3 regions of the Agaribacterium sp. ZY112 genome follow, and region 3 is predicted to be linked to each of the others. Evidence: predicted binding sites of a transcription regulator. Region 3 holds the regulator's gene; each other region holds the start of a gene.
The links. The regulator sigma-54, encoded in region 3, starts transcription at its own class of promoters, with help from an activator protein. The targets are predictions, from matches to a motif close to TGGCACANNNNTTGCNNT.
Positions count from the first base shown of each region.

Region 1: AB1S55_RS15440 (NarK family nitrate/nitrite MFS transporter) is a predicted target of sigma-54. The motif match lies at 8,837-8,854, and genes of this name have one in related genera.
Region 2: nifB (nitrogenase cofactor biosynthesis protein NifB) is a predicted target of sigma-54. The motif match lies at 5,070-5,087, and genes of this name have one in related genera.

Region 1 covers NZ_CP166840.1:3,555,156-3,565,945, reverse strand. The annotation lists gene AB1S55_RS15485 (sulfite exporter TauE/SafE family protein) at 1-588, opposite strand, end outside; gene AB1S55_RS15480 (rhodanese-like domain-containing protein) at 619-1,182, opposite strand; gene AB1S55_RS15475 (ArsR/SmtB family transcription factor) at 1,195-1,500, opposite strand; gene AB1S55_RS15470 (hypothetical protein) at 1,954-2,409, shown strand; gene AB1S55_RS15465 (DUF2971 domain-containing protein) at 2,515-3,318, shown strand; gene AB1S55_RS15460 (hypothetical protein) at 3,446-3,922, shown strand; gene AB1S55_RS15455 (hypothetical protein) at 3,919-4,224, shown strand; gene AB1S55_RS15450 (hypothetical protein) at 4,542-5,201, shown strand; gene AB1S55_RS15445 (protein kinase) at 5,404-7,122, opposite strand; gene AB1S55_RS15440 (NarK family nitrate/nitrite MFS transporter) at 7,304-8,785, opposite strand; gene AB1S55_RS15435 (DUF1461 domain-containing protein) at 9,156-9,830, shown strand; gene AB1S55_RS15430 (putative glycoside hydrolase) at 10,009-10,680, shown strand.
Region 2 covers NZ_CP166840.1:2,458,662-2,469,451, forward strand. The annotation lists gene egtD (L-histidine N(alpha)-methyltransferase) at 1-937, shown strand, start outside; gene AB1S55_RS10690 (PhzF family phenazine biosynthesis protein) at 999-1,802, shown strand; gene AB1S55_RS10695 (methylglyoxal synthase) at 1,862-2,323, opposite strand; tRNA gene AB1S55_RS10700 (tRNA-Arg) at 2,537-2,613, shown strand; gene AB1S55_RS10705 (nitrogen fixation protein NifQ) at 2,707-3,297, opposite strand; gene AB1S55_RS10710 (4Fe-4S dicluster domain-containing protein) at 3,305-3,574, opposite strand; gene nifB (nitrogenase cofactor biosynthesis protein NifB) at 3,594-5,033, opposite strand; gene nifA (nif-specific transcriptional activator NifA) at 5,225-6,808, opposite strand; gene nifL (nitrogen fixation negative regulator NifL) at 6,805-8,514, opposite strand; gene rsxA (electron transport complex subunit RsxA) at 8,927-9,508, shown strand; gene AB1S55_RS10735 (RnfABCDGE type electron transport complex subunit B) at 9,522-10,055, shown strand; gene rsxC (electron transport complex subunit RsxC) at 10,058-10,790, shown strand, end outside.
Region 3 covers NZ_CP166840.1:1,944,046-1,954,835, forward strand. The annotation lists gene yjgA (ribosome biogenesis factor YjgA) at 1-303, opposite strand, end outside; gene mgtE (magnesium transporter) at 325-1,686, opposite strand; gene AB1S55_RS08505 (HPr family phosphocarrier protein) at 1,692-1,961, opposite strand; gene rapZ (RNase adapter RapZ) at 1,971-2,852, opposite strand; gene AB1S55_RS08515 (PTS sugar transporter subunit IIA) at 2,862-3,305, opposite strand; gene AB1S55_RS08520 (RNA polymerase factor sigma-54) at 3,330-4,856, opposite strand; gene lptB (LPS export ABC transporter ATP-binding protein) at 5,043-5,768, opposite strand; gene lptA (lipopolysaccharide transport periplasmic protein LptA) at 5,770-6,327, opposite strand; gene lptC (LPS export ABC transporter periplasmic protein LptC) at 6,324-6,914, opposite strand; gene AB1S55_RS08540 (KdsC family phosphatase) at 6,901-7,449, opposite strand; gene AB1S55_RS08545 (SIS domain-containing protein) at 7,458-8,429, opposite strand; gene AB1S55_RS08550 (calcium/sodium antiporter) at 8,434-9,447, opposite strand; gene AB1S55_RS08555 (phospholipid-binding protein MlaC) at 9,555-10,259, shown strand; gene AB1S55_RS08560 (BolA family protein) at 10,359-10,601, shown strand; gene murA (UDP-N-acetylglucosamine 1-carboxyvinyltransferase) at 10,611-10,790, shown strand, end outside.

The DNA.
Region 1 (10,790 bases), 1.6 Mb from region 3:
GGTCGCAATAGCTCGCTGCATAGGGATGGCACTTAAAAACAAAATAAGGGGCACAATTAAAAAACCACCACCTACACCAAATAAGCCACTGGCTAGGCCTATGCTCAAACCGCCTATAAGCAAACCACTCATACAGCGAGGTTTAAGCTGAAACTGCCCTGTGGGGCTTAAGCGACAAGCCATGCTTTGTTCGCTGCTAACAGAGCCACCACTGCTGGCGCGAATATGTTTACTGGCTTCTGGGTTTAATGTTGCTTGGCGCAACATGCGAACAGCAATAAACATAGCCAGCGCGCTAAAAGCAGACACTAAAACCGTGTCGTTCAGTTGTGTTGCAAGCCACTTCCCAAGTGGCGCACTTAACATGCCACCAGCAGAAAGTAATGCGGCTGGCCACCACAACACCAGCTTGCGCTGGCTCAGTGTGCCAATAAATGCACTGGCGGCTACGGCACCTAAGGCCAAGCCCATGGCATCACTGGCACTTAAACCTAAAAGGAGTATCAGTAAGGGCACCGCAAAGATAGACCCGCCAGCCCCAGTAAGGCCGAGCAGGGCGCCGATAAGTAAGCCGATAACAATGACCATTACTGTGCGCTCCTCTTGCCTAGTGTGGGTTTAAATACTGCAGTTCTTTTTGCCTTTACTGGCTTTGTTCCAAGGCATTGCCGCAAGCATCATTGCCATACCACAGGTATCGGTAATACCTGCAAACATAAGGCCTGCACCGACAAAGGCGCTAAGGGCATAAAAAGCCGGAGCCAGCATGCTGCCCAGCACAACACCCAAAACAACTAAAAACCCGGCGGCAATACGTACTTGGCGCTCTAGGCTCATTACCTTGCGGCCACTGCCTTGTAAGCGTATGCCGTTCTCTTTACAGGCATTTAGACCGCCTTCGATAATGACAAGCTCGTAGTCGGCCTCATTTTGCAGCTTATCAACAGCCATTTGTGCGCGGCGGCCACTTTGGCAAAGTAAATAGATAGGCCCTTGTTGGTAGCCAGCCTCAGTTAGTGTTTTTGCAAAGCTGTCTTTATCTAGCTCTTGAACGGGTAGGCTAAGGCAATTACCTAAACATTCACTTTCGGTTTCTGCAGCGGTGCGTAAATCGATAATGGTGATGTTTTCTTGCTGGTGTTGGGCGATAAAGTCACCGGCATTAATCGTGCTTACACTCATGTTAGGCTCCTCTTAATCAGGGCAGTAAATAGATTTTAACGTGTGAATTATTTTGCCAACATTATTGTTAGCCACACGGTAATAAATAGTTTGTGCTTCACGGCGAGTACTTAAAAAACCCGCCTCACGTAAACGAGCCAAATGCTGGCTTAAGGCGCTTTGGCTAAGCGGCACCAACTCATTTAATTGGCTGACACTCATCTCACCATCACCTAAGCAGCAGAAAATCATCAGGCGCTTTTCATTGGCCATTTCTTTAAGTAATGCCGTTGCATCACTGGCATGGACGGCCAGTTGTTCTAGATCTTTGTTTGTCATAGTGGGCTCCGTGCTAGTTATTATTAGTAAACACTAATATTTGTGTATTAGCAAGTGCTAAATTAGTGTTTTTTTAGCTTAGCCATCCACTGGGTAGGGCAGGGGCCTTATCGGCTCTTGACTTGATGCTTGTGTACACTTGGCTGGTTACGCGTTAAAGCTGGTACTAGCTATGTACATACAATACGGGTTGCTGCCTCATTGGTACTACTATATAAGTGCATATAGAGCCTTGGCTTAGTTATTCTAAAGCCAATAGCTTAAGTGATTGATTTAATGGCTTATTTTTAAAACGGCCCAGAATTACTAGGAAAGTGTCAACTAGGGAGATGGGACTTTACGTGCCATATTTGGCTAAGCCTTTGATTTGTATGGAAAATGACAAAATATGGGGGTAGATTATGTGGTTTATTAATGGGACAGTGTCCTATTAACTAACTGTTATGTTTCACCATGAATAAAGTACAGCACACGATTCTAGTCTCGATTTTATCAAGCACAGTAAGTGCTACTGATATGCCTCCACGCTGTAATGGTCAAGAGGTCGCTGACGGGAGTAGCGAGCTATTGGCAGGTTTATCTATGCCAGCCGAAAACTACAATATCACCAGCGAGTCAGATGGCGAGGTTCACTATCTAAAAGTGTCAGTGCCTTCCAGTTACGAAGGACTACCGATCAGCCAAATAAATTTAAAGCGCATGGCTTCTGGTAAGCCCGTTCTTGCTGCAGGCCTAGCCCTAGACATAATCGGTAATGCGGCCACAACTAAGAGCATTTTGGTGTGGCCTTCTGAAATAGAATTTATTGGCTTCAATGTGGTTTACGCCACATACCAAAAGTGCCAAGAAGGTTATTCGAATTTAAAGGAGTCCAGAGCATATGATCTGGTCTATAAACATAACAAGTAAAGGCAGTATCGCCCTCCGGGCTGGACGCGCTAACGCGCGCCGCTGCTTTAGGCGTTATGTGCAAATTGAAATGTCATCATTCATCACTTCTAAAAAAAGATAACTATGAGTAACTCTTGCTATCACTATACGAGTATTGAAGCTCTTTATAATATCGTTACGAATAAATCATTGCACTTTGGTAGTTTTGGAATGATGAATGACCCCCTTGAAACAAAAATAGATGATGAGTTGTTACGTCAAACATATGAAAATGAGTTTAGTGAAGCGGAGCTTCATCCCAAGTTTTACTTTAAACGTAACAACACTGATGAGTTTCAATACAGATCATTCGGTTTCTCTACATCTAAATTTGGAGATGATTTAACGCAATGGAGATCATATACGCAGAAAGGCTTAGGAGTTTGCATTGAGTTTGATAGAGTTGAATTGGAGAAGCAGCTATCCAAATTACTAAGAGATGAAATGGCCGTTTCGTATGAATGTGTATACAGCAAAGACGAAGAGTTGGCCTTATTTGAAAACTATGTACAGTCTGTAAGAAATAACGACTGGTATAAAGCCATGAACCAGTTTCACCCCGACTATATGAATCATATTCAGTCCGGTTCAAAATATATAACAGCGTTACAAGAAATGGCCATCCAAATTAAGCACAAGTCATTTGAAGCAGAGTCCGAAGTCCGTTTTTTCATTCTTCAAGATAACTTTACAGGAAAAATAGAAATTAAGCCTTGCTCCTCAGGCTTGACTAGATATGTCAGTGTACCGATTACTCCTGAGTGTATTAAATCAATTCGAACAGGTCCTTTAGTAGACAAACGAAATAATTTCATGATCTCAGAGTTGTTCTTTTCTAATATGGGAAAACTTATAACGATTACTGAGACGACTTCTCCGTATGTATAATGCACATAACAAGCACTTTAAACGGAACAAAAACAGTTGGCTGTTTCGCTCCGCTTCACAATTATAGCCAACAATTTTTGTCCGCTTAAGTGGGCGTTATGCACACCAAGATTCAAACTAGGAAGATATGAATACACATTTCAGTACCATTGATGACCTTAGTGAAATCATCAAAGAATACGAAGGAATGCTATTGCGCCCTACGCGACATATGAGCCATCCAACCCTTTATCGCCGCCGTGATGCAGGCCCAAGTGAAAGAGTTCTCAAGGGAGTCAGAGTTAAGGAGTGGTTAATGTCTGAAGATGAGGCTTGGGTGCTTCCTCATGACCAAATGGGCCTTTCTTTCTCTTCTACGTATAAGAACCTAAAAAGTGTGTACAAGCTTAAGAAAAAACACTCCCAAGGCGCAAACTTAAATATTTTTTGGGTTCTAGAGGCGGCTGACCTACCCGCAGGGCTTAAGTTTGAAAAAGACAGAAACAAAAAGGGGCACTACTTTTTAACGGTCTCTGAGCAAATGCTTCTTACTCAGCTGGTGTCTAAACTTAAGATTGTTGCCCAGCGAATGGCCTTAATTCGAGAAGGTGTTTCTGACCTATGATTACTTATAAATTTCCTGAAGAAAAAGAATACGCAGAGTTCTATGCAAAGAAGCTGGCTGATGATCTGAGCCTAAAGTTTCTGCAAGATGGTCTTGTCTCCGATAAGGCTCAAGCCGAGCATATCTGCAGTTTCTTTTGGGCAATGGTTGACGCATCAATTGAAGATGAAAACAGCGGTGTAGAGCTCCAATGGAGCGAGGGGGCTGAATTCTGGAATGAAAAAGTAATGAATTCAATCTCAGCACGTCTTGAAGCCTTAGGCTACGAGGATGAATGGGAACAGGAAGTCGACAAACAATAGCATAACAAGTCAAAGCACTAGGGCTTCTAAAGCTTCGCGCCTTTTGGCATGGCTTCGCCATTTTATGCCAAAAAGCACAAAACTTTAGCAGCCTGTGTTTGAGGCGTTAGCTGTTCTACCTACCCACAAAAAGTGGACACCTCATTCCCACCAATAAGTTAACAATGAAGGGGGGAATATTAAATTTACGTAGTCAACATCGAGATTATTCTTATACTTATTATCTCAATGTTGACCGAAGATAATAGCAGCTTAATCCGGCTCGCTGTGTCGTTTAGGGCGGCTTAGCTGGGCATTATTACTTCAAGGAAGATCAGATGAAAAGTGTTGTACCCGCCATAATATTTCTATTTTTTGCCACTACAGTTAATGCCGGATTTACAGGTGCCATCATTGCCTATGGTTCAGGTGGTGTACCTGTAAACACATCAATTGATATGAATACGGACTATGTTGCCATACCCGTATATTTATCAAGTGATGCAAAGTATCCATCACAGCTAGCTAAGCAGATTGCTCAGCTAGAGGCGTCGATAAACAAGCTTGCCTCATTTGAGAAGGGGATTGATTTCCAGCAAGGTTTGATCTCTCTGTCGCCACGCCAAAAGTCTTCATTTTCAATCTCGAAATCCTATGGTAGGCATTCAGGTTCAAACTTTTATATCTTTTCCAAACTCGATGAAACACGTGATGTATATGCTGCAACTCAAGCTGTTTACTCATTTATAAGTAAGATTCAGGTCCCTGATGATGCCGAATATAGCTTGGGTAATACTTCGCTAGCGATCAGTAATCCTTCGCAATATCGAGAGAAGCTTCTTGCAGGGATAAACGCTGAAATAGAATCTACTCGTAAGATCTTTGGATCTAATTATGAGGTTTCTATATCGGGACTGGAGAACCCTGTTATTGTTCGTCAGAAGAATGATAGGCAAGTTACGGTTTATATTGACTATAGGCTGGAGTTTACCGAATAGGCACAGACAAATAATAGGGCAGTTAAAGCGTATTTGTAATATTAAAGGTAAGCCTGCCGCTCTTAACAAGAGTTGCCACAGTGCTTGAGCTTTAAAAGGAGTTTGTGCTGCCTTAGCTTGGCTTACTTAGGCTCTTGTCTTGAGTGGCTAGGCGCTTTGTAAGCCCTTTTTTATTAGAAAAGGGCTTTAATTAAAGGCAGGTTTATTTGGTCCATGGAATTAATTGTGCTAAGGCCGCTGCCCAGCCTATACCTGCTAAGACTTGCCAAACTAAGACTGGGTTGCTCTCCATTAAGGGGATGTCTTCTTTGCTGCTCCAGCTTGGGTTGGGGCGTTTTAGGTCCTTGGCCCATTCGCTCATACTGCTGTACCGATTAGAAGGGTGCATAGAGACGGATTTTTCGATCGCGTAATCCAACCAAGGCGGTACTAGGGGGTTGTGTTTACGCGCAGGTGTGTATTTTAATTTTTGGAAGGTTTTGTAGTTGGTGGCGTTTTCATAGGCGTCACCATAAGGCAGTTTGCCGGTGAGCATTTCATAAAACATCATGCCTAAGGAGAATTGATCACTTTTTTGGCTGATGCTGCTGCCCGAGCGGTACTCAGGCGCTGAATAGCGTAGGGTGCCTAAGATGCTGTCGCGTTGAAAGGGGGCTCCGGCCTCAGCAATACCTGCCACCCAGCAGGAGCCAAAATCGAGTAGGGTGGCGCCTTTGGGGCCTATCACGATGTTGTCGGGTTTTAGGTCTTGATGAAGGGTGTCTTTGCGGTGGAAACCTCGCACGCCTTTTATCATTTGTTCAAGCAGCTCTACAGCATCGGGAATGGCAAATGGTGCGCGTTCTTTGATTAGTGCACTTAGTGTTGGGCCTGCGACGTGTTCGGTTAAATAATATAAGAAGCTGCGTTGTGCCGGTGGTGTTATTACCCCAACAACATGAGGGTTGTGGATGCGAGAGCCTACCCAAGCTTCCATCACAAAGCGCTCGATATAGGCTGGGTCATCGTTGTAATTATCTGAGGGGGTTTTCATTACCGCTAAGCGCCCGTCTTCTAATTCAACCACGTAGACTTGGCTGCGCTCGCTTTCGTGGATTACTTTTTTCACCAGCATGCCATCAATTTTTTGGCCTACTTCTAATAGGGGGGGGAAGGGCAGTTGGCTTAATACCTGTACAGCATCACTTTGTGAGGGGGTACCGATGGCTTCTATGTTGACTAATTGGCAGCTGATATTGTCTTTGCTGCCGGCCTCAAGGGCCTCTTTGGCGAGCCGTTCACAGCGTTTTTGCTCATCGCCATCGCTTTCGATGATGCTTTGAATATCTTTGTCTTTAAGTACATCGTGCACACCGTCGGTGGTAAGTAAAAAGATATCACCAGCTTGGGTTTGCTCTTTATGGACATCAATTTCTAGGTGTGGGTCGGCGCCTAAAGCGCGACTTAAATAGGTGGTTTTTTTATCAATGCGCTGAGCGTGATCACGAGTGATTTGCTCTAGGCTATTATCCCGTAAACGATAAACACGGCTGTCGCCGACGTGGAAAATAAAGGCCGTATCCCCTTTTAGTACAACACAAGAGAAGGTGGTTAAAGAGGCTTCTTGGCGAACATTGTTACGGCTTTGCCCCCAGAGATAGTTATTGAGTGAGCCAATAACTTGCTTGGCACTTTTCTCGGTCGACCATGTATCGGGTGTTGCATAATAATCACTTAAAAAGCCACTCACGGCACTTTGGCTGGCTTGTTTGGCTGCATCTGATGTACTGACGCCATCGGCGATGGCAATTGCGATGCCTTTACTAACCAGAGCGTTACCATCGGGAATACGGGCGGCGACGGTATCTTGGTTTTCAGGTTTGATGCCTTTATCACTGTATTGCCCAAGTTTGATTTTTAATTCGCTGTGTAGGTGATCCATGTTGTTCTCTTTTATCTGACTTGAGCTAGGGCTTTTGTTGATGTTTATTATCTTTGTATCTAGGTTTTGTGCAATGTTCTGAATGGGTGGTTAGGTTTAATATCGGAAGCAGGCTGTAAAGTAAGTAAATACAAAAACGGCCCATAAAGGGCCGTTTTGATTTGCTATTAAGATGTCGCGTTTAAGTAAGCTCAATCTTTTGTACAGTACCGTCTTCAAGTACCTCAGTCATATGACCTTCTGGCTCTTCAAGGAACTGAACAATGACAAATACTGCTAATGCACAGCCACCGATGATCATAAAGAAGGTCGAGGCGTCTACGAAGCTGTAGATAGTAAGGAAGGTTACTGCACCTACGTTACCGTAAGCACCCGCCATACCGGCGATCTGGCCAGTCATACGACGCTTAACAAGAGGAACGATAGCAAATACTGCACCTTCACCAGCCTGTACAAAGAAAGAACAGAACATGACGGCAACAACCGCAAGAGCAATTGGCCAGCTTCCGTCAACCTGCGACAGAGTGAAATAACCGATGGTTAGGCCGATGATAAATACAGACATAGACTTGCGACGACCAAATTTATCACTCAGGTAACCACCGCCTGGGCGGGCAATAAGGTTCATAAAGGCGTAAGCGGAGCCGAGCATTGCAGCGGTGGCCATGGTTAGGCCGTCAAAGGTATCTAGGAAGAAGCCAGGAAGCATAGACACAACGGCTAGCTCAGAACCGAAGGTAACAAAATAAGCCCAGTCTAATACCGCAACTTGTTTAAACTTGTACTTGTCGTGCTCAGGCACAACAACGGTACCGTTAAGCATTTCTTTGTTAACTTTGTAGATTTGGCTGAACTGGAAGGCACATAGGGCAACAAGACCGACATAGATGGCGTTTACAGCGGTTTCACCAAGAAGGCCAACACCTGAAGGGCTTAGTTTCCAAGCCAATACAGCAAGAATGATGTACATAGGCAGGTTCATAGCCAAATAGAAGTAGAAGTCTTTCTTAGAGCTAACTTCCAGGCCACCGCTCTTCTTAGGTTTAAAGTAAGTAGAGCCTTTAGGGGTGTTACGTGCGCGCCAGTAGAAAATAATGCCGTAGATGAAAGCAACCACACCAACTGATGCGATCGCGTAGCGCCAGCCATCGTCACCACCAAAAACAAGTGACGCGATGGTAGGAAGAGTAAATGCTGCCGCTGCAGAACCGAAGTTACCCCAGCCTCCGTAAACACCTTCAGCAAGGCCTACTTGGCGAGCAGGGAACCATTCACCCACCATGCGGATACCAATTACGAAGCCTGCACCCACAAAACCCATCGCAAAACGAATCGCGGCAAGTTGCTCATAAGTTTGAGCAGAGGCAAAAGCGATACAGAGTACGCCTGCGCTTAACAATAGGATGGAGTAAGTAATACGAGGGCCGAATTTATCAACGGCAATACCGATGGCGATACGGGCAGGAATGGTCAGAGCCACGTTGAGAATCAATAGGGCTTTCCACTGAGGCATGGTTAGATCAAAGGCTTCCATGATCACAGGGCGAAGTGGTGCGTGAGAGAACCAAACCACGAAGGTTAGGAAAAACGCAAACCACGTCAGGTGGAGTAAGCGAATGTTCGCTTGTGAAAAGTCCAGGAGATTAAGCTTTTGCGAGCTCATTGGGTGTCCTCGGTAAATGGTGAGTTTTAAATAAAAGTCTGTGGCTGGATGTTAGCAACGATCGTGCCAGCCCTGAAATGGGGCGCTTGCCCGCGTTTTTTCTTAAGCTCCACCCCGCCTGACTGAAAAGTGATCAGGTGTTTTGCTCTTACTTGATGCATTTGCACTTCATTGGTGCCTGTTTGTAAGTTGTGTTCTGTTTTTTGTCTCACTAGATGTGTATTTATGCTGTGGTTTAGGCTGCTTGCTTGACTTATGATGGGGCATCTAAAACTAAGGCGTATTTTTTGTACTCATGCACTTTGCTCGGCTCTTCTTTGGGGCTCTTCCCAAATCACGGTTCTTTCTAATAGCAATCTATTCTTTATCTGTGTTGATATTAGCCTTTAGTGTTTCTTGGGTGGCTTTAGCAAAAGTCGATTTTTTGTACCCACTCTGGCATGACCATACCGGTATTGCTTCTGGCATCGAACGCTTTGCACCTCAGAACCGTTATAAACAAGGTTTTGCAGAAACAAGCGCGGAACAACGCTACCAACTCTTTGCCGAGATTAATCGCAGTGTGCATCAGCATGGTGAGGGTTTAACAGAGATTAGTTATGAAACCGCGACCAGTCATGGCAAGCAGGCTTTATTGCGTGATGCCGAAGTTGTGCACCTAGAAGATGTCGCTAAGCTGATTGACCGTTTAACTTGGTTGGTACTTATAAACGTAGTTGTGCTTAGCCTTATGGTGTGGCTGTTTATAAAGCGTTCTCTTCCACTGCCAAGCATAAAACAGTGTTTGCTTGGCAACGCCTTTGTTTTTACGGCCTTGGCCTTGGCTTTAATTTTTATTGGCCCAACTCAGTTATTTTATCTTTTTCATATTTGGGTGTTCCCTAAAGAGCATCAGTGGTTCTTTTATTATCAAGACAGCTTAATGTCGACCATGATGTTGGCACCTGTTCTTTTTGGTTGGATAGCGGCTGCTTGGGTGTTTTTAAGTTGTTTGCTCTTACCCTGCTTTATTCTCTTGTTAAGACTGTTGACCAAGAAGGCTTGACCTGAATCAGTACCCCTATTTTTAGCATAGTTACCCTGTTTCTAAGATGAATACATCACCCAGCTATAAGTAGGTTTTACTTTAGAAGTTAAATGTCTGGATTCGTTTCTTGTCGGCCCTCTATTGGGCCTGTTGTAGCCTAAGCTGTTAATAATAAGTTTAGATATAGGAGCCTTAGATGAAGGTGATAAAAGCCCATATTCGTTCTGCGTGTAGCTTGTTTCTTATTTTGTGTGCTTCTCAGTTAGTTTGGGGGCAAAATGTAGACCCCACGACCAATTATTTTATATCTGGCCAAGGGGTTGCTCCTTGGGAGTTCTCTTTGCAATTTGGTCAGGTTAAGCTCGAGAATAACAGTGGTAAGACAATAAAAGGGGCATTAAAAGCATCACCTGCTAAGCGCCATGCAGAGGGCGATAGTATTCGTCTTAAGTGGACACCCAAAGATGTACGTACGGAGTGGGGCAGCCAGAATGAAAATATTTATTATGCAACTTTAAATAATGGCGCCAAACACTTTGATCTTAGTTCGGTGAAAGACCAAGCCGCGTTAGTGTTTGATGTAAGAGTTATTAAAGCTCCTAAAGATCATGTAAATATTAGTATGGAGTCTGGTTGGGATTGGAAGACTCGTAGCTCGATTCCGATCAAGGCACCCTTAAAAAAATTACCTAAAAAGAAATGGGTAAGTTTTCCCGTACCCTTGCAGTGCTTTGATAATGGTAAGTTGGATTTTAGTAAAATCACCACCGTTTTTATGTTAAACACCAGCGACAAGATGGAGTTGGAAATTGGTGATATTCGTTTGGCTGCGTTTCCTGCTGATAAAGTAACTTGCGCTAAACGGTAATCGTTTGTAGTTAGAGTAAGGCCCTTTGGGTCTTACTCTCTTCTCCTCTTTGTTATCTCTTTCTTACTCTCGTAGCTATTTATGCTAGGGATGCTAACGCTCCTGATTAA
Region 2 (10,790 bases), 510 kb from region 3:
ATGTGAACAATGTCAGAGTCTAGATCCTGAGTTTTTACAGGATGTATGGCAGGGTTTGTCGGAAAATAAAAAGCGCTTGTCGCCTAAGTATTTTTACGATGAACGAGGCTCTCAATTTTTTGATGATATTTGCGCTTTAGCTGAGTACTACCCTTATCGTACCGAGTTAACAATGTTGCCTGAGGTCGCGAAGCAGCTTGTCAGTTTGTTAGATGATGACCTGACCATCGTTGAGTTTGGTGCCGGCTCTCTAATAAAAATTCGTCCGTTGTTAAAAGAGATGAAGCAAGTGCGAAGTTTTATTCCGGTAGATGTAAGTGGCGAGCATTTATATCAATCTGCTCGTGCCCTAAGGCATGAATTTCCAGATGTAAGAGTCAAACCTCATGTTGCTGATATGTGTGCACCGGGGCAGTTGCCATCAACCAAGCATAAAAAGATGGGATTTTTTCCGGGTTCTACCATCGGTAATTTTGATGCGGTAGATGCTGTACAGTTTCTCAAAAGTGTACGTGAAAGTTTGGGGGCTGAAGCCAAGCTATTAATTGGTGTGGATACCAAAAAGTCTCCCGCTATTTTGCACCGGGCTTATAATGATCAACGTGGTATCACAGCCTCTTTTAACTTAAATGTGCTGCGTCGTTTAAATAACGAACTTGATTCAGATATCGATTTACGCCAATTTGAGCACTATGCGTTTTATAATGCCTCGCAAGGTTGTATAGAGATGCACCTTGTCAGCACCTGCTATCAAGAGTTTAGTGTTGCAGGGCGCTCATTCTCAATGCATGCTGGTGAGAGCATCCATACAGAAAATTCCTATAAATACACGCCCGAGCAATTTCAGCACTTAGCTGCGCAAGCCGGTTGGCAAATTCAAGAGAAGTGGTTAGCCGATGGAGATATGTTTAGTATCTTTCTCTTAAGTGCAGATTAAGTGTAAGCAGCGAACACTATGCAAAGGCCTTAGCTAGCGACAAGCTAGGACAGAGAACACATTGAAAGATATAGAGTACCAATTACTAAGCGCTTTCTCAGGTGTGGGCTGCAAAGGCAGCCCTCATCGAGTCATCATTAACTCTGGAGCCATCGACGAGGCACAGTACCTAGATTACAGCAGCGAAGTTAGTCCAGATATCGTTGTTGTTATTCCCGAAGAGCAAATCAACAGCACTGACATCAGCCCACGTATTTTTCACCATGGCCAAGAAGTTCTTTTTTGTGGCTCTGGGGCGATGGCCTGTGCTTGGATGCTTTATTCCAGGCTTGAGCAGCAAGAGCCGTTGCAAAATAATCCTAAGTTTAAGATTCATCTGCCCAATAAAGATCTAAGTGTGCTTAAGACGGCTAAAGGTTTGAGTATGGAGGTGAATGCCGCATTACAGGCTAAACGTGTGCGTATTGGCCCGTGGGAGGCGATCTTGCGCCACCAGGTACTCGACAGTGTTGAGGTTGCTGCTCATTACGTTATTGTTGAAATTGAAAGTGCGGCAGAGCTTCGTTATCTCAGACCCAATTTAAAGCAGCTATGTCGCTACACGAATAAAGCCTTAATCGTGACGGCCTTAGGGCGAGCGGATTATCGTGAAGACTATTGTATGCGCTATTTTGCTCCTCAGTTTGGCAACGATGAAGATAGCGCGACGGCGTCAGCAAATAGTTATTTGATGAAGTATTGGCAATTAAAGCTCAATAAAAACCGCTTACAAGGACGCCAGCTCAGCAATTTAGGAGCATTATTCTCGGGTACCGTACGTGGTTCTCACGTGAGTTTGAGTGGCAAATTTGTTGCTCGAACTTAGACTGCTGGGGTACAAATATTTGAAGCTAGGCCAGTCGCACTAGCTTCAAATCACCGGGCTTAGTCTGCTGTACGTTCTTTGATATAAAGATCGTAATCTGGAATGTGGCGCTCATAGGTGGAAGAGATAAGCGGCGATGTGATGACAAAGTCCGCTGATGCTGGATTACAAGCTACGGGGATATTCCATGCGGCTGCAAGGCGTAACAAGGCCTTGACATCAGGGTCGTGAGGCATGGGTTCAAACGGGTCCCAGAAAAAGATTAGAACATCAATATCGCCTTCAGAAATTTTTGCGCCAATTTGCTGGTCACCACCGAGTGGGCCGCTAATGTACTTATGTACCTTGAGGCCCAGTGCTTTTTCCAGAGCATAACCTGTGGTACCTGTAGCATATAGCGCGTGGGTACTAAGCTCTTCGCGATTCTTTGTGGCCCACTCGTTAAGTACAGGTTTCATATTGTCATGAGCAACTAAGGCAATATTTTTGTTCTTGTGTAGGGGGGCAAGTTTGGTTTTCAAGCGCAACTCCTTGTTGGTCTTGTTTTCGGCGTATTGATCGCTATTTGATCAGCGCTCTAATGCATTGATTTTACTACATATTAGGCCGCTGCATGGGGATTGCTAGCGCTTTTTAGCGCAAATGAAAAAAACTTAAAATAAGTGTTGACTCTAAAGTGCTCTATACCTATTATACGCGCCCTCTGACGAGGTCAGCACATGTCGGAGAGTAACGCACTCGTAGCTCAGCTGGATAGAGTACTCGGCTACGAACCGAGCGGTCGAAGGTTCGAATCCTTCCGAGTGCGCCATATATAAAAAGGCCCAAGCGAAAGCTTGGGCCTTTTTTGTTTGTGCAATGAAAATCTTATGCTTGAATTTTTTTGAGCCGTCTTGATTGCCCCTTATAGCTCTTCAGCAAAACACTCGTTATAACTTGTACAGCTTTCGCAGCTGGGTGAACGGCATACATAGTGGCCGCCTTGTTCACAGAGCTGTTTATAAAAGAACTTTTTCCAACGCATGTTCTTGTTGTTTTTAGTCGCGAGACTGTGAAAGTTATTGAGTAGTAGTAGTTTTAAGTCGCTACGGCTTTGTAAGCCTAGGGCTCGCCATAAATGGGCACTGCCTAAGCTGGCTAAGCTTATAATCTGAGCCAGCCACAGCTCCACTTCATGCTCACCGTTACGGGCGCTTATAAGTAACTGGTTTAGGTCTTGTGCTTCTTGCTTTCTAAGCTCTTTGAGTTCGAGTAATAAGTCGTCGTTTTTTTTAAGCGCAGGTGGTGCGTGCTTGTAGTTTAAATGGCAAAAATTTAAGAGTTGCAGCTTTTGCTCTTTCTGTAAGCCTAAGCAGGAGCTTAAGCCAGTTAAGCCCTGAGCTTGAGACTTAATAATGCCTTGTAGCATTCTTATGTTTTCAACTTGGCGTAGCAGTTTGAGCTTATTACTACTGAGCTCACTTGTTCTTTGGTTTAAATTGGCTACTTGGTTCATAAGTCTGTTAATCCTGCTCCATGACCATAGCCAGCTTTTCTGGATAGATACCTGTCAGTGAGCCCGGAGGGTTAAACGCAATGCCAAAGCTATCGAGAATAGCCATCTCAACAGGGCAGACACTGGCACATTGAGGGTCGGCATAATCACCCACACATTCGGTGCATTTATCAGCCCTGACCATCATTTGCTGGTCGCCTTCATAGATGGCCTGGCTTGGGCACACATCTAAACAGCCCCAACAACTGACACACGCGTCTACAATTTTTACTGCCATAAACCGAACTCCTGCTTTATTAAGCGAGTTGATGGGTAGGCTCTGCCTGAACGGCGTCTTCTAGCTGCCTACTCATAGCCATAAGTGCCTCGTCGATCGTGTCCATAGCGAAATCGCTGCTCGGTTTGATACCGGCGGCTTCTAGTTTTTGCCAAGGGCCAAAACCAATTTTTGCGCAGAGAACAGCGGCACAACCTTCAAGGCTTTGTATGGCTTGTTCAAGTAGCTGTTCGCGTTCATCACAGTGCTCTGTGCCCGAGCAATAAGCCTCGATTGAACGCCGGCCTACAAAGTTCACACTCTGTGGGCCAGCGCGATATATTAAAAATTCCTTGGCATGGCCAAAATGTTGATCGACCAAATGAGATCCTTTACTCGCCACTGCAATTAAGGGGGCTGAGCTGGTCAAGCTGGTGTGATTCTGGTTTGCCGTATGGCGCTCCGGCGTGGCCTTGTATGTGGCCTCTGTCGATATGTGTTGTTGCTCTTGTTGTTCGAGCTTGGCTAGGCTGAACTCTGCACCTCTGTCTTCATCTAACATGCCTACGGCATCGGCGCGGCACTGGCGGCAGTGTCGCATTAACTTCATATCCATGCCGCAGGTAGCTTGCGCCTGCTCTAGCTCTGCTGCGGTTGGGCTGGCATGGCCCATAACACCAAAATAGGAACCGTGTTCTTTTTCAGCAATCAGCGGCATTAAATTATGCAAAAAGGCGCCGCGCTTTTTGATTTCTTGACTTAGCTCACCTAGGTGTTGGTCATTAATACCTGGTATTAACACTGTATTTACTTTAACCAATACTCCGCGTTCGCTGAGTAGGCTTAGGCCTTTGAGTTGTTGCGCAATTAATATCTTGGCGGCCTTCTCGCCTCGTATACGGCGATGATTCCAATATATCCACGGATAAATCTTGGCACCTATAGCTGGATCAAGACAATTGATGGTAATTGTCACATGATCGATATTAAATTCACAAAGTTCGTCAATTAGGCTGGGTAGCATCAAGCCATTGGTTGATAAACACAGTTTCAGTTCGGGTTGTTGTTCTGTTAGTAGGCGAAAGGTTTCAAAGGTGCGTTTGGCATTAGCAAGGGCGTCACCGGGCCCAGCAATACCAAGTACACTGAGTTGAGGGATCTCAGCAGCGACGGCCTTCACTTTTTTAAGACCTTGAGCTGGTGTCAGTATTTCCGAGACAACACCTGGCCGGCTCTCATTTGAACAATCGTATTTACGGTTGCAGTAGTTACACTGAATATTACAAGCTGGTGCAACGGCCAAATGCATACGTGCGAACTTTTGGTGAGCTTGCTCGCTATAACAGGGATGATTTTCTATTTTCTTTTGAATGTGCTCGGGAATATCGCTGCTGCTTGTGGCGGAACTTGGGCAGCTTGTTGAAGGGCATTGATCAGCAGGTGGGCTGTCAGAAGAGCGGGCGATAATAGTTAAGTCCATGGCATTCACTTGTTACAACGGTTAATGATATAAGTGATTGCAATCCCTATGCCTTTTAATAAGTTGTTGTTTATATTGAGTTTTTATTGGTTTTATTGGGCTTTTTGTAGCTGAGTTGACAGGCTTTCAGGAAACAATTGTAAGAAGCCTTACACAAGTGAGAACTAGAGCTCCGTTCTCACTTGTGTAGTCTAAATCTTTCTTACATTGATATTTAAGGTTTGAATACGGTAGGCAATTTGTCGTGCAGTCATGCCGAGTAAGCGGGCCGCCTTGGCTTGCACCCAGCCTGCTTGTTCGAGGGCCGCAATCACTTTTTCGCGTTCGTCGAGGTTATCGTCTTCAAGGTCGGTAGGATTTAATTCAAAATCGTTGCGCACAGGTGGTGGAACAACTTGCACACCGCTTAAGGAAATTACGTCGCTATCGACGCAGCCATCTTCGCTCATCACTGCAGCGCGCTCAAGACAGTTTTCTAATTCACGCACATTACCGGGCCAGTGATAGCTCATTAAAATTCGCACTGCGCTGTTGGTTAAACGCAGTTCTCGTTTTTGTTTTTCGGCTACTTTGCCCAATAAGAATTCAGCTAACTGTGGAATATCGGCACGTCGTTCACGCAAAGGCGGAATCTGAATGGGCATCACATTTAGGCGATAGTATAAATCTTCTCGAAATTTGCCTTTTTCAACTTCGGCTTCAAGGTTTTTATTTGTTGCCGCAACGATACGTAAATCCACTTTAATGGTTTGGCTTCCACCAACACGCTCAAATTCGCCTTCTTGTAAAATGCGCAAGAGCTTGGCCTGAAACATGGGCGATATCTCACCGATTTCATCTAAAAATAAAGTGCCACCATCAGCCTGTTCAAAGCGGCCTTTACGCTGTTTAATTGCACCGGTAAAGGCGCCTTTTTCATGGCCAAATAGCTCTGACTCTAATAGTGTTTCAGGCAGGGCGGCACAATTTAAACGCACATAAGCTTGTTTAGCGCGAGGTGAGTTGTAGTGAATTGCGGTGGAAATAAGCTCTTTACCTGTACCCGATTCCCCAAGTACTAATACGGTACTGTCCCATTTGGCAACTCGCCTTACTTGGTCAAAGACACGGCGCATTGACGAGGTACTACCTATGACCAGTTTTTCAAAACCAAATTGACCGCGTACTTCACGGCGTAACTCATCGCGCTCAGAGGCAATCTCCTCACCGAGTTCACGGTTAATTACTAGGCGCACGGTTTGTGAAATCATATGGGCGACTGTTTCCATAAAGCGCAAGCGCTCACTGAGGAAATCGTCTGCAGGTGTACTCGGTTGTGCTGCGAGTACACCAATGGTTTTACCTTCGCTATTTTCAATCGGTACGGCGATAAAGGGCAGTTCGTAGTCGTAGATAGCTAGGCGGTCGAGAAAATTAGGTTCCGAGCTAATACGACCTAATACGATGGGGCGGCCGTGGCTTAAAATTCGGCCGATAATGCCTTCACCGCTTCGGTATTTTACTGTGCCTGGCTTAAGATTGTTGTTCTCGCCGGTATAAATAGCTGTTAATTGCACTGCGCTGTGCTCGGCGTCGGAAATAGAAATGAAACCGTAGTGTAGCTCGGCCACCGTATGCAAAACTTCTAAAACTTCGGCAAAAGTGGTTTCAATATTTTCTGAGTGGCAAACAATCTGGCTAATACGATTTAAGGCCAGCGTTTCTTTTTCTAATAAAGTAATACGAGTGTTGTTGGGGCTGGAGCTTAATACAGAGTGTCTTGTTGTCATCATCATGAGCTTGTCCCGTGACTGCTGGGGCTGGGAGAAGAGGAGTGTGCTGTGCTGTTAGTCGAGGTGGCTTTAGTTGAAGTTGAACCGTGTTCGGTGGCATAACTACTGTTTAGGTGGGGCAGCTCGACTACCATGCAGCAGCCACCGTGGTAACTGGTATCGACACTGACCGTACCGGCTAAATCAAGTACGGTTTCTTGCACCATAGAAAGCCCCATGCCTGTGGCTTTTTTACCGCCGACCTTGGTGCTAAAAAAGGGTTCAAATACTTTGTAGCGTAAGGATTTAGGAATGCCTGCGCCGCTATCGGTAATCTCTACACGGACCACATTATTTTTTGCGATGGTGCGCAGGCTCAATTCACGTTTGTCGAGGTCAGCATCAGCCAGTGAATCGATGGCGTTATCGACGAGCTTACAAAAAGCACTAACAATCTTACCTTCGGGGCCAAGTACTTGAGGTAAATGCAGCTCGGGTTGCCAGTCGACCACAATGCCTGCGCCTAATAGTTTAGCCGTGCTTAATTTAATCACATTGCGAATTACTTCATTTAAATTAAGTTGTGTAGATCTCTGTTGCTGGGCGGCAGGAGTCGAGCTCATTAATGTTTCAAGAGCTGCTTCACCTGCTTTACCGGCTTCTTGTAAGGCTCCTATTAGTGGGTCGCCTTGTTCAAGGTACTCGGCGCGGCGTTCCAGCATACGCATGGCCGCATTAATTAAGTTTACCGGCCCTTGTAAACTGTGCACAGCGCCGTTAAATGCTTCGCGGGTTGCGTGCACGACTTCTTCTTCAGCAACCAAGGCTTTAAGGGCATTTAAACGGGAATCCTCTTGTCGGCGCTTGAGTTCACTGATGTCATTAATGGTCAGTAAGATATGTGTGTCATCATGCTGATTAAAAAAGTTGTGGGCCTCTTCGTTCTCCAAATTCACGGCGGTGCCATCACAGACAAAATAACGAGGAAAATCACCGCCTTCATCTAAACAGATCTCACGGTTGTGAAATTCTAACCCCTGGTTTTTTAGCTGTACAAAGTCATGGCCCAGTATTTTAAACAATAAAGCTTTGGCTTCATCTTGGCTTTTTCTAGGTGCCAGATCCGTCATTAACTGCTGAAACATCGGGTTCATTAACACGATATTGTTATTTGCATCAATCAGAGTGGTGGCGATAGGGGAGCGATTAATTACTGTTGAAACCATTTCACCTAGATTGGTTACGCGCTGCTCAAGTTCATGCAGCTCACTTGAATCACGGTGCATGCCTAGGTAATAAATAGCCTCTTCATTTTTATCAAGCACGGGGGCAACATTCACTTCAGCCAGATAGAGTGAGTCATCTTTGCGTTTATTGACCAATAACCCCGACCAAGGGCGTTTGTTATTTAAGTTTTGCCACAGGGCCTGATAAGCGATACGCGGAGTTGTGTGGTTAGAAAGCATACTTTCATTTTTTCCAATCACTTCATTACTTTCATAACCAGTTACTTTATTAAAGCTACGATTGGCATAGAGGATGTTGGCATTGAGATCGGTAATTGAAATAGCAATCGGGGCGTGTTCAACAGCTTGATAAAAAGCATCGCAATTGAGCAGGGTGCTCTTGCAGGTCTGAGCTTGGGAGCAGGGAGCTGCTTGCTTATCAGTTTCCTGTTTTATGCTTAATAGTCTGTCATCGCTTGGATATTGTTTCTGCATGTTTTTCATAAAAGTACCCGTTGCTGCTTTTAGGTGGAGCTCTAAATCTATCTTTTTTATTTTCAGATTAAATTCTTTATCGATTGGATAAGAGCAATAATTATGCCGACGGATAAGGTCCTTGTCGCTTCTTTGCTTGAAAGCTGACAAAGCTGTTGTTTGTAGCTTTTAATACATAAACAGCCACAAACAAAACCGACGTTTTGTAATCTTTATTACAAGATTTAAATGAGAATAAATGTCAATTAAGTTGTGGTATTTTTAAAAAAATTAAGGCAGATCAAATTTATTTATCGATGATCTATTGCCTTTAATTTTTGCCTGTCTAACAGCTTCACTGCAAGGTGGCTGGCACAGTTGCTGCACTTAGGTTTACACAAGTAACAAGTCACTGTTTTGTAGAAGTTGCGGGGAATAACTTGTGGACTATTTAAGTTTGCTTATTGGTGCAGCGCTGGTAAATAACGTCGTTCTGGTGCGTTTTTTAGGTTTGTGTCCCTTTATGGGGGTATCCAGCAAACTCAGCACATCCATAGGCATGAGTGCCGCAACCACCTTTGTAATGAGCTTTGCCTGCGCGGCTTCGTGGTTGATGGAAACCTATGTATTGGCGCCACTTGGCATTGGTTTTTTACGCATCCTCGCTTATATCTTAGTCATTGCTGCTCTAGTGCAGTTTACAGAAACACTTATCCGAAAATTCAGTCCGCCTCTATATCGTTCCCTAGGTATTTACCTACCTCTTATTACGACTAATTGTGCAGTACTCGGTGTACCCCTGATCAGCGTTAGAGATCAGCAAAGTTTTTTAGAAGCGCTTGTTTTTGGTTTTGGCTCGGCTCTCGGTTTTTGTTTGGTCATGGTTATGTTTGCGGGTATGAGAGAGCGCCTACAACTTGCTAATGTGCCTGCCTCTATGCAAGGGGCACCCATTGCTTTAGTGAGTGCGGGTTTACTTGCTATGAGTTTTTTGGGCTTTGGTGGCTTGGTCCACGTCAGTTAAGGGAGGGTTAACTATGATCGTTGCTGTACTCGCCATCACTAGCCTCGGGGCCATTTTGGGCTTGTTGTTAGCAGTAGCTGGTAAATATTTTGCCGTAGAGGAAGGCAATCCTTTAGTTAAAGAAATTGTGGCCTTACTGCCCCAAAGTCAGTGTGGTCAATGTGGTTATCTTGGTTGCAGCGATGCGGCTAATTCTTTAGTAGAGGGCGAAGTCGGCATAAATTTTTGCCCACCCGGAGGCCGAGCATTATTAGATGAACTCGCCGCGTTAATGGGGGTGGACCCAAGTGAAGCCGGTGATTTATCCGCCCCCAAACTTGCCCAAATTAATGAAGAAATTTGTGTGGGGTGCACCCGCTGTTTAAAAGCCTGCCCAACGGATGCCATTGTTGGTGCGACAGGCCAAATACATGTGGTTTTAAGCGAAGCTTGTAGTGGTTGCAAACAGTGCTTAGATAGCTGCCCAGAAAACTGCATCACACTTGAAGAAGAAGCTGCTGGTATTAATAACTGGCGCTGGCCCAAACCTGAATTAGGAGGGCTATAAGTATGTTTAGAGGCCTGTTAAAACTTGCGCCTGTACAAGGCGGTGTTCACCCATCTGCTAACAAAGCTCGCTCTTCAGCTTTGCATGTTAGTGCTGCGCCTATTCCGCCTAAATTGTTTTTACCTTTATTGCAGCACGCAGGAGCGGCAGCGATCCCTATCGTTAAAGTAGGAGAAAGGGTGTTAAAAGGCCAGTTAATTGCACTGGCACCATCGGAGTTATCGGCGCCGGTACACGCTTCTAGTTCAGGTACGGTGGTGGCCATAACTGACGTTTGTGCAGCTCACCCTTCGGGCTTTAATGCTCCGGCCATTGTGATCGAAACTGATGGCCAAGATCAGTGGTTACCAAAAGCAGAAGCGAGTGATGCTTTTCAAGAAGATGCGATGGTTTTGGCTAATCGAGTTGCTGAAGCAGGCATTGTTGGTATGGGCGGAGCTATTTTCCCTGCGGCAGTGAAATTAAAGCAGGGCGCCAAACACGAAATTAAAACACTATTAGTCAATGGCAGCGAATGTGAGCCCTACCTCAGTTGTGACGATAGGCTAATGCGCGAAAAAGCTGAGGATATTATTGAGGGCGCGCGTTTGATTCGCCACATCCTCAAAGCCTTTAGGGTAGTGATCGCAATCGAAGATAATAAACACGAAGCTATTGCTGCAATGAAAGCTGCCGCAGAAGCCTACGGTATGGTCGAAGTCGAAGTTGTTCCCACTCGTTACCCTATGGGCTCTG
Region 3 (10,790 bases):
AGTTGTTTTGTGGCGCTCTTGTTTGATGCTTTCTAAGCTGGCTTTTAACGCTTCTCCTGCATCCTCCTCTTTACGAATGAGCTTGCCAATAAATGAGGCTTGGCGTTTTAATGCGTTTTTATGGGTGATGCGGCGGTATTCATCAATCGCGTAACGCAGCTCTTCACTCATCGGCACAGTGTCGAGAATCTTTTTCGGTAGCTCGGCAAGCTCAAGGCCTAGTGCTCTGAGCTCACGCATGTCACTTTTTATCTCGGTTTTACTTTTATAGTCGGGGTCGTCCCAAAAATCGTCTTCGGTCATGCTGTTTGTCTTTTGTTGGGCTTAGGCGTAAAAAATAGTCGCTAAACCTAGGAATGAGAGGAAACCAATCACATCGGTAATGGTGGTTAAAGTGACCCCTCCGGCCAAGGCTGGGTCTATTTTCATAGCTTTTAAGATAGAGGGTAGTACTGCTCCGGCAAGCGCTGCAACTAATAAGTTAATGACCATTGCGGCACCGATAATGACGGAGATGATAGGGTCTTGAAACCAAAAACCAGCGATAATGCCCATAATCGTAGCCCAGAGTAGGCCGTTAATCATGCCTACCCCTAGCTCTCTGTTAATTAGCCATTTTAAATTATTGGAGCCAATTTGGCCTGTGGCCATACCCCGTATCACCATAGTTAGGGTTTGGGAGCCTGCTACGCCCCCCATGGAGGCAACAATGGGCATTAGCACTGCTAGAGCTACGACCTTGTCGATAGTACCTTGGAAGAGGTTGATCACCGATGATGCAAGTAGAGCTGTTATTAAATTAATTCCCAGCCACATCGCTCGGCGAGGGGTGCTTTTCCTGACTGGTGCAAAGGTATCTTCATCTTCATCGAGGCCCGCCATGCTCATTAAGCTGTGATCGGCTTCGTCACGAATAACATCAACCACGTCATCAATGGTAATTCGGCCTAGAAGTTTGCCTTTTTCGTCAACAACGGGGGCTGAAATCCAGTCGTGTTGTTCGAATAGCTTAGCGACTTCTGCGTCGGCCATATCGGCGCGGATCGCGTTTTCATCGGTGACCATGACTTCCCGCACAGTGGTGTTTGGGTCTGTTGTCAGTAGGGTCGCTAAAGGTAATAGGCCTAAGTAATCATCTTTGCGGTTAACAACAATAAGCGCATCTGTTGAAGGGGGTAATTCTGGGTGCAAGCGCAAATAACGCAGTACCACATCGAGAGTAAAACGCGGGCGAACCGTAATAGTATCTGTGTTGGTTAGGCCGCCTGCAGTGTCTTCGGCATAGGGTAGAACTTTTTCTACGCGTTCGCGGTCTTGGTTGTCCATCGCGCCGAGCACTTCTTGAATAACTTGCTCAGGCAGTTGTTGCAGGATGTCTACCACATCATCCGTTTCGAGACCTTCGGTTAACTCGGCAATGTCCTCGGCTTCGATATTGTTTAGGTAGCTGCTGCGTATATCTTCGGGTAGCTCTTCGAGTACTTCACCGAGTACATTTTTATCAACTAGGTCCCAGATTAGGGCGCGTGACGCTGGTGGGGCGGAAGAGAGCAAGCGGGCAATCTCTACAGGGCGCAAGCCGTTGACCATTTGGCTGAGCTGCCAAGTGGTGCCTTGGCCGAGTAACTGCTGTACTCGCCCTAGATGTGCCTGAGTCTGATTGTTCAGCTCTTCAGCCTGCTGCATAGATCTTATTCGTCTTCGTCAAAGCGGTTGTTGATTAAGCTGCAAAGACCCTTCATGGCCTTTTGCTCGTCTTTACCATTACAGCGAATAGTAAGCTCACTGCCTTTGGCTGCGGCCAAAAGCATCAGTGACATGATGCTTTTACCATCAATTGATTTGCCATCAAATTCGACTTCGATATCTGCCCCATATTGTTTTGCTGTATTTGCAAACTTTGTGGCCGCTCGGGCGTGTAAACCGAGCTTGTTAATAATTTGAATTTGTTGTTCCTTCATGGCTTTCCTTTATCGGACCGGCGCCATATATTTTGCGCTGAGTTGGCGGTGGCGAGTCTGAACATTTTTATAGTTGTCGCGCAGGCATGCAGCAATGTGCTCGCTAAGGAATACACTGCGGTGCATGCCTCCGGTGCAGCCAATTGCTATGTTGATGTAACTGCGGTTATTGTCTTCAAAGCTAGGAATCCACTTCCGAGCAAATGATTCTATATCGGCAGCCATTTGCTGCACGGGATCTTGGTCTTTTAAAAAGTTGATGACGGGTTGTTCGAGCCCTGAATAGCCTCTAAGTTCTGCTTGCCAATAGGGGTTGGGTAAGCAGCGCACATCAAACATAAAGTCTGAATCTACAGGTACGCCAAATTTAAAGCCAAAAGAAGTCAAGGTGATCGCAATGCCGTCACGCTCATTGTCGATGAGTTGACGTTTAACGGCACTGCGTAGTTCGTGTAAGTTTAGGTTGCTGGTGTCAATGGTGACATCTGCCAGTGCTGCTATGGGGGCAAGGATTAAATCCTCACTGCTGATCGCTTCGTGCAAACCTGTGTTTTTGTTACTTAGTGGGTGTTTGCGGCGCGTTTCGCTAAAGCGGCGTAATAAGACTTCTTTGCCTGTATCTAGATAGAGTATACGGAAGTTGTCGGAGTCTTTTTTAAGTGACTCAAGTAAGCTTGGCAGCACACTTAGGTCGCCATCAATATTGCGCGCATCAATGCCAATGGCAAGGCGTGCAGTGTTGGGGTTGTGAGCCTTGCGTATTTGTTCAGTAAGGGCAGGTAGCAGGCTCAGCGGCAAATTGTCGATGCAGGTGTAACCCTCATCCTCTAACAGGTTGAGCGCGGTTGTTTTACCTGAGCCGGATCGGCCGGATATCACCAAAATTTGCATAGTTAGGGCTCATTGCTCAGTGGCGGCGAGATAAAGTTCTTGTGCACTGTTTGCTTGGCGCAAGTGTTTTAAGTAGTCCTCGTTTTGCAATGCAGAAGCAATGGCCGCGAGGTTCTCTAAATGGTTCTGTTCACTGTTCTCGGGGGCGACCATAGCAAAAACAACATCAACAGGCTGTTGGTCGATCGCATCAAAATCAATACCTTGGTCCAAAGTAAATACTGCAAGCATCGCTTCATCGGTATCAAAGCGGCAGTGTGGGATTGCAACACCGTCGCCAATGCCTGTGGAGCCTAGTTTTTCTCTGGCAACAAGTTGGCTAAATAGCGTATTGGCATCCACGCCGTATTGTTCACCTAGTGTTTGAGCTACTTTGTCGAGTACGCGTTTTTTGCTGACACCTTCAATACGTGCCGCGCAGAGTGTTTCTGATAGAACGTTTTTAATCCACATAAACTTAGAATAATAAGATTGCTATTATGTTAATTGCTTGCGTTCGTTTGATGGCGGAATACTGAGAGATTCTCGGTATTTAGCTATCGTACGGCGAGCAACCTTAATACCCTGCTCTTCAAGCAGGGCTGTCATTTTCGAGTCGCTAAGCGGTTTGCGGGTATTTTCCGCCGCTACTAATTTTTTAATGATGGCACGAATGGCGGTGGATGAGCATTCACCTCCACCTTCAGTGGCAACGTGACTAGAAAAGAAGTATTTCAATTCAAAAATACCCTGAGGGGTATGCATGTACTTTTGAGTCGTTACACGGGAAATAGTCGACTCATGCATGCCGACGATTTCTGCTACATCATGAAGTACCATCGGCTTCATCGCCTCTGGGCCAAAGTCTAAAAAGCCCTGCTGTTTTTCTACGATGCAGGTTGCGACTTTAAGCAGGGTTTCATTGCGGCTTTGCAGGCTTTTAAGAAACCAGCGTGCTTCTTGCAGGTTGTCTCGAATAAAGGTGTTGTCGGCACTGCTGTCAGCACGTTTGACCATCGATGCGTAATCCGAATTGATACGAATTTTGGGTGCGATATCTGGGTTGAGGCTAACGGTCCAGCGCTGTTTTTCTTTTTTAACAAAGACATCGGGAACAACGTATTCGGTTGATGAGGTGTCGATGCTATCGCCAGGGCGAGGGTTAAGCGCCTGAATGATGGCTATGACAGCTTGAAGTTCAGGTTCTTTGATTTTTAGTTTGCGCATTAAGGTCTTGAAGTCGCGACTACCAAGCAGGGGAAGGTAGTTGACGATGAGTTCACGCGCTTTACTGATCTCTGGTGTATCTTGTTTTAGTGCATTGAGCTGGATAAGTAAGCAGTCACTTAAGTCTCTTGCTGCAACACCTGGGGGGTCAAATTGTTGCACTCGGTGTAGGACGGCGATGACCTCATCTTCTTCTAAGTCTTCAAGCTCGGTACTTAGGCCCTCAAAGATGTCTTCGATGCTTTGCTCAAGCATGCCGCTATCGGCAACGGCATCAATGATTGCTTCTGCAATCAATAGGTCACGGTCGCTCATTGGAGTGAGGTTGAGCTGCCAGAAAAGGTGGTCACCAAGGCTCTCTGTACCACCGCGTCGGCTCTCTAAGTCGTAATCTTCTTGATCGTTACGCGCTAGTCCCGTGTTACTAAACGAGTTGGCTTGGTAAACGTCGTCCCAGCTGGTGTCTACGGCGAGGTCGGTTGGAATGTCATTACTCCAATCGCCTTCCGATAAGCCATCGCTGGCATCGCCTTCGTTGACTGATTTCTCATTAGCTTGATGGTCAGCTTCACTGCTGTTGTTTGCTTTGTTCTCTTCCGGATTATTTTTGTTTGACTCATCTGAGCTACTGCTGCTTTCTTCTACTTCGTTTATTTCGAGTAAAGGGTTGCTTTCAAGGGCTTCTTGAATTTCGGCTTGTAGGTCAAGAGTAGAAAGTTGCAGCAAGCGAATGGCTTGTTGTAACTGAGGGGTCATCGTTAGCTGATGGCCCATCTTTAACTGGAGAGATTGCTTCATAGGCGACTACTTATGTTGCTCTGGGGCCCGTAAACGCTCTGCGCTATTGGGTTTGGTAACTTAGCTAAGTTTAGTATTCCCTTAGCTTCAGGGCAACGCTTTTAAGCAGATAACAAAGCAATCTTTATGCCGAATGTGCTTGCCAATTGCTCTGCCATCGACTAGGCCTGCAGCAAGAGGTTGGTTTTAGAGTGTAAAGTGCTGGCCTAGATAGACTTCACGTACTTTTTTATTGCTCAAAACCGTAGCGGAATCACCTTCGGCGAGTATTTGGCCTTCGGAAACGATATAGGCTTTTTCGCAAATATCGAGCGTTTCACGCACATTGTGATCGGTGATTAAGATGCCAATATTTTTTGCTTTGAGTTGCAAAATGATGTCTTTGATATCACTGACCGAGATCGGGTCAACGCCGGCAAAGGGTTCGTCAAGCAGAACAAAATTTGGCTCGCTGGCCAGTGCGCGTGCAATTTCTACTCTGCGGCGCTCACCACCACTTAAGGCCATGCCTTGGCTGTCTTTGATGTGGGTAATGTGAAACTCTTCGAGCAGCTCTTGTTGTTTGTCTTTGCGCTGCTGTTTGCTTAGTTCTTTACGGGTTTCCAAAATCGCACTGATGTTTTCAGTCACAGTGAGTTTGCGAAATACGGAGGCCTCTTGGGGTAAGTAACCAAGCCCTGTGCGCGCGCGTTTGTGCATCGGCATGTGGGTGATTTCTTGCTTATCGATAAAGACTCTGCCGTGATCGGGTTTAACGATACCTGCGATCATGTAAAAGCAGGTGGTCTTACCCGCGCCGTTGGGGCCGAGCAGTCCAACTACTTCGCCGGAGCTTACTTGCATGCTGACATCAACAATAACTTTGCGGCCTTTATAGCTTTTGGCCAAATGCTGTGCTTCTAATATGGGCATGTTATTGCGCTGAATTTTCTTCTGGTTGTTGCTCGGCTGCGTCTTGTTCTTGTTGCAGGGCTTTAGGCGGGATAATCATTTTCACGCGTTTTTTCTCGTCACTGCCTTCACTGAGGCTGCTTGCTTTAACAAGGGCTTGTTTTACATCGTACTCAATTCGATTGCCGCTTAAACTTGCGCCTTCTTGGTCCAGTGTTGCGTCACCTTCAAGGATAAGGCCTTTATTGTGGATATCGTAATCAAGCTTTATGGCTCTGGCTGTGACAGGTTCTGCGCCAACACTTGGTGTCTGCTGAAAGTGAGCTGGGCGACCTGTGGCTAGTACTCGGGTGGCTTTTTCTGCATTACCAAAAATAATCACGTCATCCGCTTTAATAAGCATGCTGCCCTGCTGCATGGTAACGGAGCCAGAATACGTGAGTGTATTCTTTAGCTCGTCATAAACAAGGCTCTCAGCTTCCAGTTCCAGGTCTTTCTCTGCATCGTCGGGAAGGGCGAGGCAGGCGCTGGCGATGGCACAAAGGCCAAGTAAGAATAGAGGCCGTGTAGCTTTGCTCATGGATTTATTTTCTCGGGGCTGTGTAAGCCCTTTACTTTACTTTTAAGTGTGATCTTACGCTGTTGTAGATCGGCGATCATTCCTACAGCACTGACCTTACCAAGCGGGCTGACGATTGTAACAGGCTTGTTGGTGTACGCTAGTTTTTGCTCTGGCTCAAAAATAAGCTCTTGAGTATGCATAACGGTGTGCATGTTGTTGAGGTCGGTATGCTGGGCGATGACGTCTTCGCTCATGGTAATGATGCGTTCGTTGCTTACATGCGCTTTTTGAGCCTCAATTTCCCAAGGGTTGGTTTGGCCTACAAACTCAATTATTGGCTTTTTTGCGGTGCTATAACTACTCGCTTCTTCATCGTTGGGGCGGTAGTGCTTAAGTTCTGCAGCTTTAAAGGTGTAACTTAGGCTGCCGTCTTCATTAAAGTATTGAGTGTCGGTATCGCGAGCCACTGCATAGGCGCTGATTTTGGCGTTGGTCTCTTGTTCGACCTCGCCCAAAATGCTGCTAGTACTATCGCTAAAAATAAGCAGTGCGCCAACCGCAATTAGCAAAGCCGCGGCGTAAAATGAGAACTTATAGACTGACATAAGGTGCGAGTGCTTTTTCGTAATTGCCTTGCGCGATCATAAGCATGTCGCAGGCATCTCTAACGGCACCATCGCCACCGCGACGGGTGCTGATCCAATCAGCCATTTCTTTTACTTGCCAGTGGGCACTGCAAAGGCTTAGCGCTAGGCCAACACGAGTCATAACGTGTAGGTCGGGCCAGTCATCGCCCATGTGGGCAATGTTTTCGAGTTCGCAAGGGAATTGCTTGAGTATCTCCTGCAGTGCAACGAATTTATCTTCGCGGCCTTGTATTAACAGTTTGATGCCGAGTTCATTGGCGCGACGCTCAACGATGGCACTTTTTCTGCCGGTAATAATGGCAACTTCAACACCACTCTTTTTTAGCTGTTTGAGGCCTTGGCCATCTAAGGTGTGAAAACACTTAGTTTCTAGGCCGTTGTTATCAAAATAGACCTTGCCGTCGCTTAATACTCCATCGACATCAAGTACAAGTAGTTTGATTTTTTGAGCTTTCGCAAGCAGCTCTGTGTTTTTTAATACTGTTTTAGGCATGTTTTTTCTCAATAAATTCCGGCACGTAACAGGTCGTGCATATGTAATACACCAACGGGGTTGTTGTGATCATCTGCTACGACAAGGGCGGTGATTTTATATTGTTCCATGAGGTGCAGTGCTTCGGCGGCCAGCAGGTTTTGATTTACCGTGCGCGGTGAAGCGGTCATGACTTCGCTCATGCTTGCTAGGTTTAGGTCGAGCTTGCGAGCAACAACACGGCGCAGGTCGCCATCGGTGAAAATACCGGCAAGGCATTGTTTCTCATCGACGACAGTCGTCATACCAAAGCCTTTACTGGTCATTTCAGTTAGGGCTTCGCTTAATAAGCTGTTGAGCTGCACCTGAGGCAGGTCGTCGCCCCCGTGCATAATATCTTTGCAGCGCAGTAATAACTTTCGACCAAGGGCGCCACCGGGGTGAGAAAAGGCAAAATCTTCAGGGCTGAAACCGCGAGCTTCGAGCAGTGCTACCGCAAGCGCATCTCCCATAACCAGAGTTGCAGTGGTGCTTGAGGTTGGAGCAAGGTTGTGCGGGCAGGCCTCTTCTTCAACGCTCACATCTAGGTTGACGTCAGCAAATTCGGCAAGTGGGCTGCTTTGTTTACCGCTCATGCTGATAAAGCTTACGCCCAAGCGTTTAAACATCGGGATGAGGGTGATCAGTTCATTGGTTGAGCCGGAGTTGGATAGGGCAATAATCACATCTTCGCGAGTGATCATGCCAAAATCCCCATGACTGGCTTCGCCCGGATGAACAAAAAAAGCGGGAGTGCCGGTGCTTGCTAAAGTGGCAGCAATTTTATTGGCGATATGACCGCTTTTGCCCATGCCGGTCACAATGACTCGGCCTCGGCAAGCGAGAATAAGCTCACAGGCACGTACAAAATCATCACTTATGCGGTCGATAAGCTGGGCTACGGCCTGGCTCTCTTTAAGAATGGTTGTTCGGCCGCTGTTGATTAGATTTTGGGAGGTCATAGACTTAAGCGCTCACACTATTCTGATACAAGATGTAAATGTAGGCGGCGTAGCTTATCAGTAGGATGCTACCGGCGACACGCCCGAAGCCTGGCTTTTTGTTCGGGCTCAATTTGTTGCGGCTTAATAGCGCGTAGACAACAAATACGACTAGCAGCAGGGTTAAGCCAAGCATATAAAGGTAGTCTCGGCTGAAGACCGTTGAGTCATATGTCAGGGGTGCAATAATGCCTGGAATCGACATAACAGCGAGTAGGTTAAAAATGTTTGAGCCGATGATATTACCTAGTGCTATGTCGTGGTGGCCCTTGAGTGCGCTTACTACGGAGGCCGCCAGTTCGGGTAGGCTAGTACCGATGGCAAGTACGGTTAAGCCTATGATTAAAGGGCTTACCGAGAAGTGAATGGCTGTTGTTTGTGCCCCCCAGATAAGGATTTTTGCGCTCAGAATTAGCAGGATTAAGCCAAATGAAAACCAGAAAATAGCAGCGCCAATAGCCATGGGCTCGACACCTTCTTGCTCTTGTTCCATTTCTTTGGCACTTAAGTCGTGGCTTTTACTCCAGACCATATAGGCAAGGGCGGGTATTAAGGCGAGTGCAAGAATCCAGCCTTCGCTGCGACTAAGCGTGGCGTCACGTAAAAACCAACCTGCCAATAAGGTGATGAGTACTAAAATGGGCAGCTCATCTTTGAGGATGTGTTTTTGCACAGGAATGCGTGCCACAAGCGCGGTGATGGCAAGCACTAAGCCGACATTGGCAATATTGGAACCGATGGCATTGCCGATAGCGATATCACCGGAACCATCCAGTGATGCATTTAAGGAGACCAATACTTCAGGCGCTGATGTGCCAAGAGAAACAATGGTCAAACCTATGAGCATCGGTGCTAGGCCAAAGTTAAGTGCAAAGGCAGCGGCGCCTGCAACAAAGCGGTCGGCTGACCAAATAAGCCCGCCAAACCCTAAGAGGATGGCGACGGCAGCAATATAAATAGTTGGGATACTGTCAAGCAAGGAGCTGTGTCCTGATGTTTCTAAGTTTAAGGTGGCGCCATATTACTGCTGCCATCGGCCTTTGTCAGCTTGAGAAAGTTAAGCTCGACCCAATATAGGCTTTATTCGTGTGCCGCAAGCGTTACAATGCTGGCGGAACTTATATGAAGGGCGGCGCTCTTAGTGTCGTTCGAATGTTATTAGAGGATTTTTTTGTGCAACGTTTACACCATATTTTAGTTTTGCTGTGTTGTTGGCTGTCGGTCTCGGTTTTTGCCAATGAGCTAGCGCCAGAGCCGAGCCCTGCAGAGGTGGTGGAGTCGGTAACTAGCAAATTGTTAAGTGTTGCAAAAAACAATACCGAGCTTCTAAAAAGCTCGCCTGATCAGTATTTTGCGCTTGTAAGGTCTGAGCTTGAGTCTTCGGTTGATTTTGAAAGCATTGCTAAAAACGTGATGGGCAAGAAGTATTGGCTGTCGGCTACCGAAGAGCAGCAGAAGCAATTTGTTGAAGTGTTTACCAATAGCCTTGTAGAAACTTACGGTAAGGGTATGGCTAACTTTGCTGATTTAGATATCTCGATCGAAAGCTCCCGCCCTTCGGAAAAGTCTGATAAGACCCAGTACGTTGTTCAAAGTGTAAAAACCGACAGCGGCTCCAGCAAGATTGTTTATACCATGCGCAATGTAGACTCTGTTTGGATGTTGCGAAATGTGACTTTAGATGGCGTTAACCTTGGCAAGACCTTTCGCTCTCAGTTCAATCAGGCTGTAAAAGATGCCGATAACGATCTGGGCTTGGCGATCAATAGTTGGGGCCAAGAGGCTAAGTAATGGTGGCTTTTGCATTCGCTTGTCAAAACGAATGCGCAAGATGGGGTTTTTTATTAGAATGGTCGGATTTGCCGTCGTAACTATTGTAAAAGGCCCCGCATGCAAGTTGAAGAAATTAAGGCGCTTATCGAAGCGTCACTCCCTGATAGTACCGTTGATGTTCAAATAGACGGTTCACACGTCGCGCTCAATGTTGTTAGTACTGCTTTTGAAGGTTTAAACGCCGTTAAAAAGCAGCAGCTCGTCTATGCTGGTCTACAAGATGTTATTGCAAGTGGTGCCATTCACGCTGTGCATATGAAAACCTTCACTCCGGCAGAGTGGCAAGCGCAAAGCGCTTAAGGCCTTTTCATGGATAAATTGTTAATCACTGGGGGCGCTCAGCTCAGCGGTGAAATTTGGGTTTCTGGCTCTAAGAATGCCGCTTTGCCTATTTTGGCTGCGACTTTATTGGCAACTACACCAACGAGTCTAAGTAACCTCCCTCACCTTAATGATGTTACTACGATGCTTGCGTTGCTGCGCTGCATG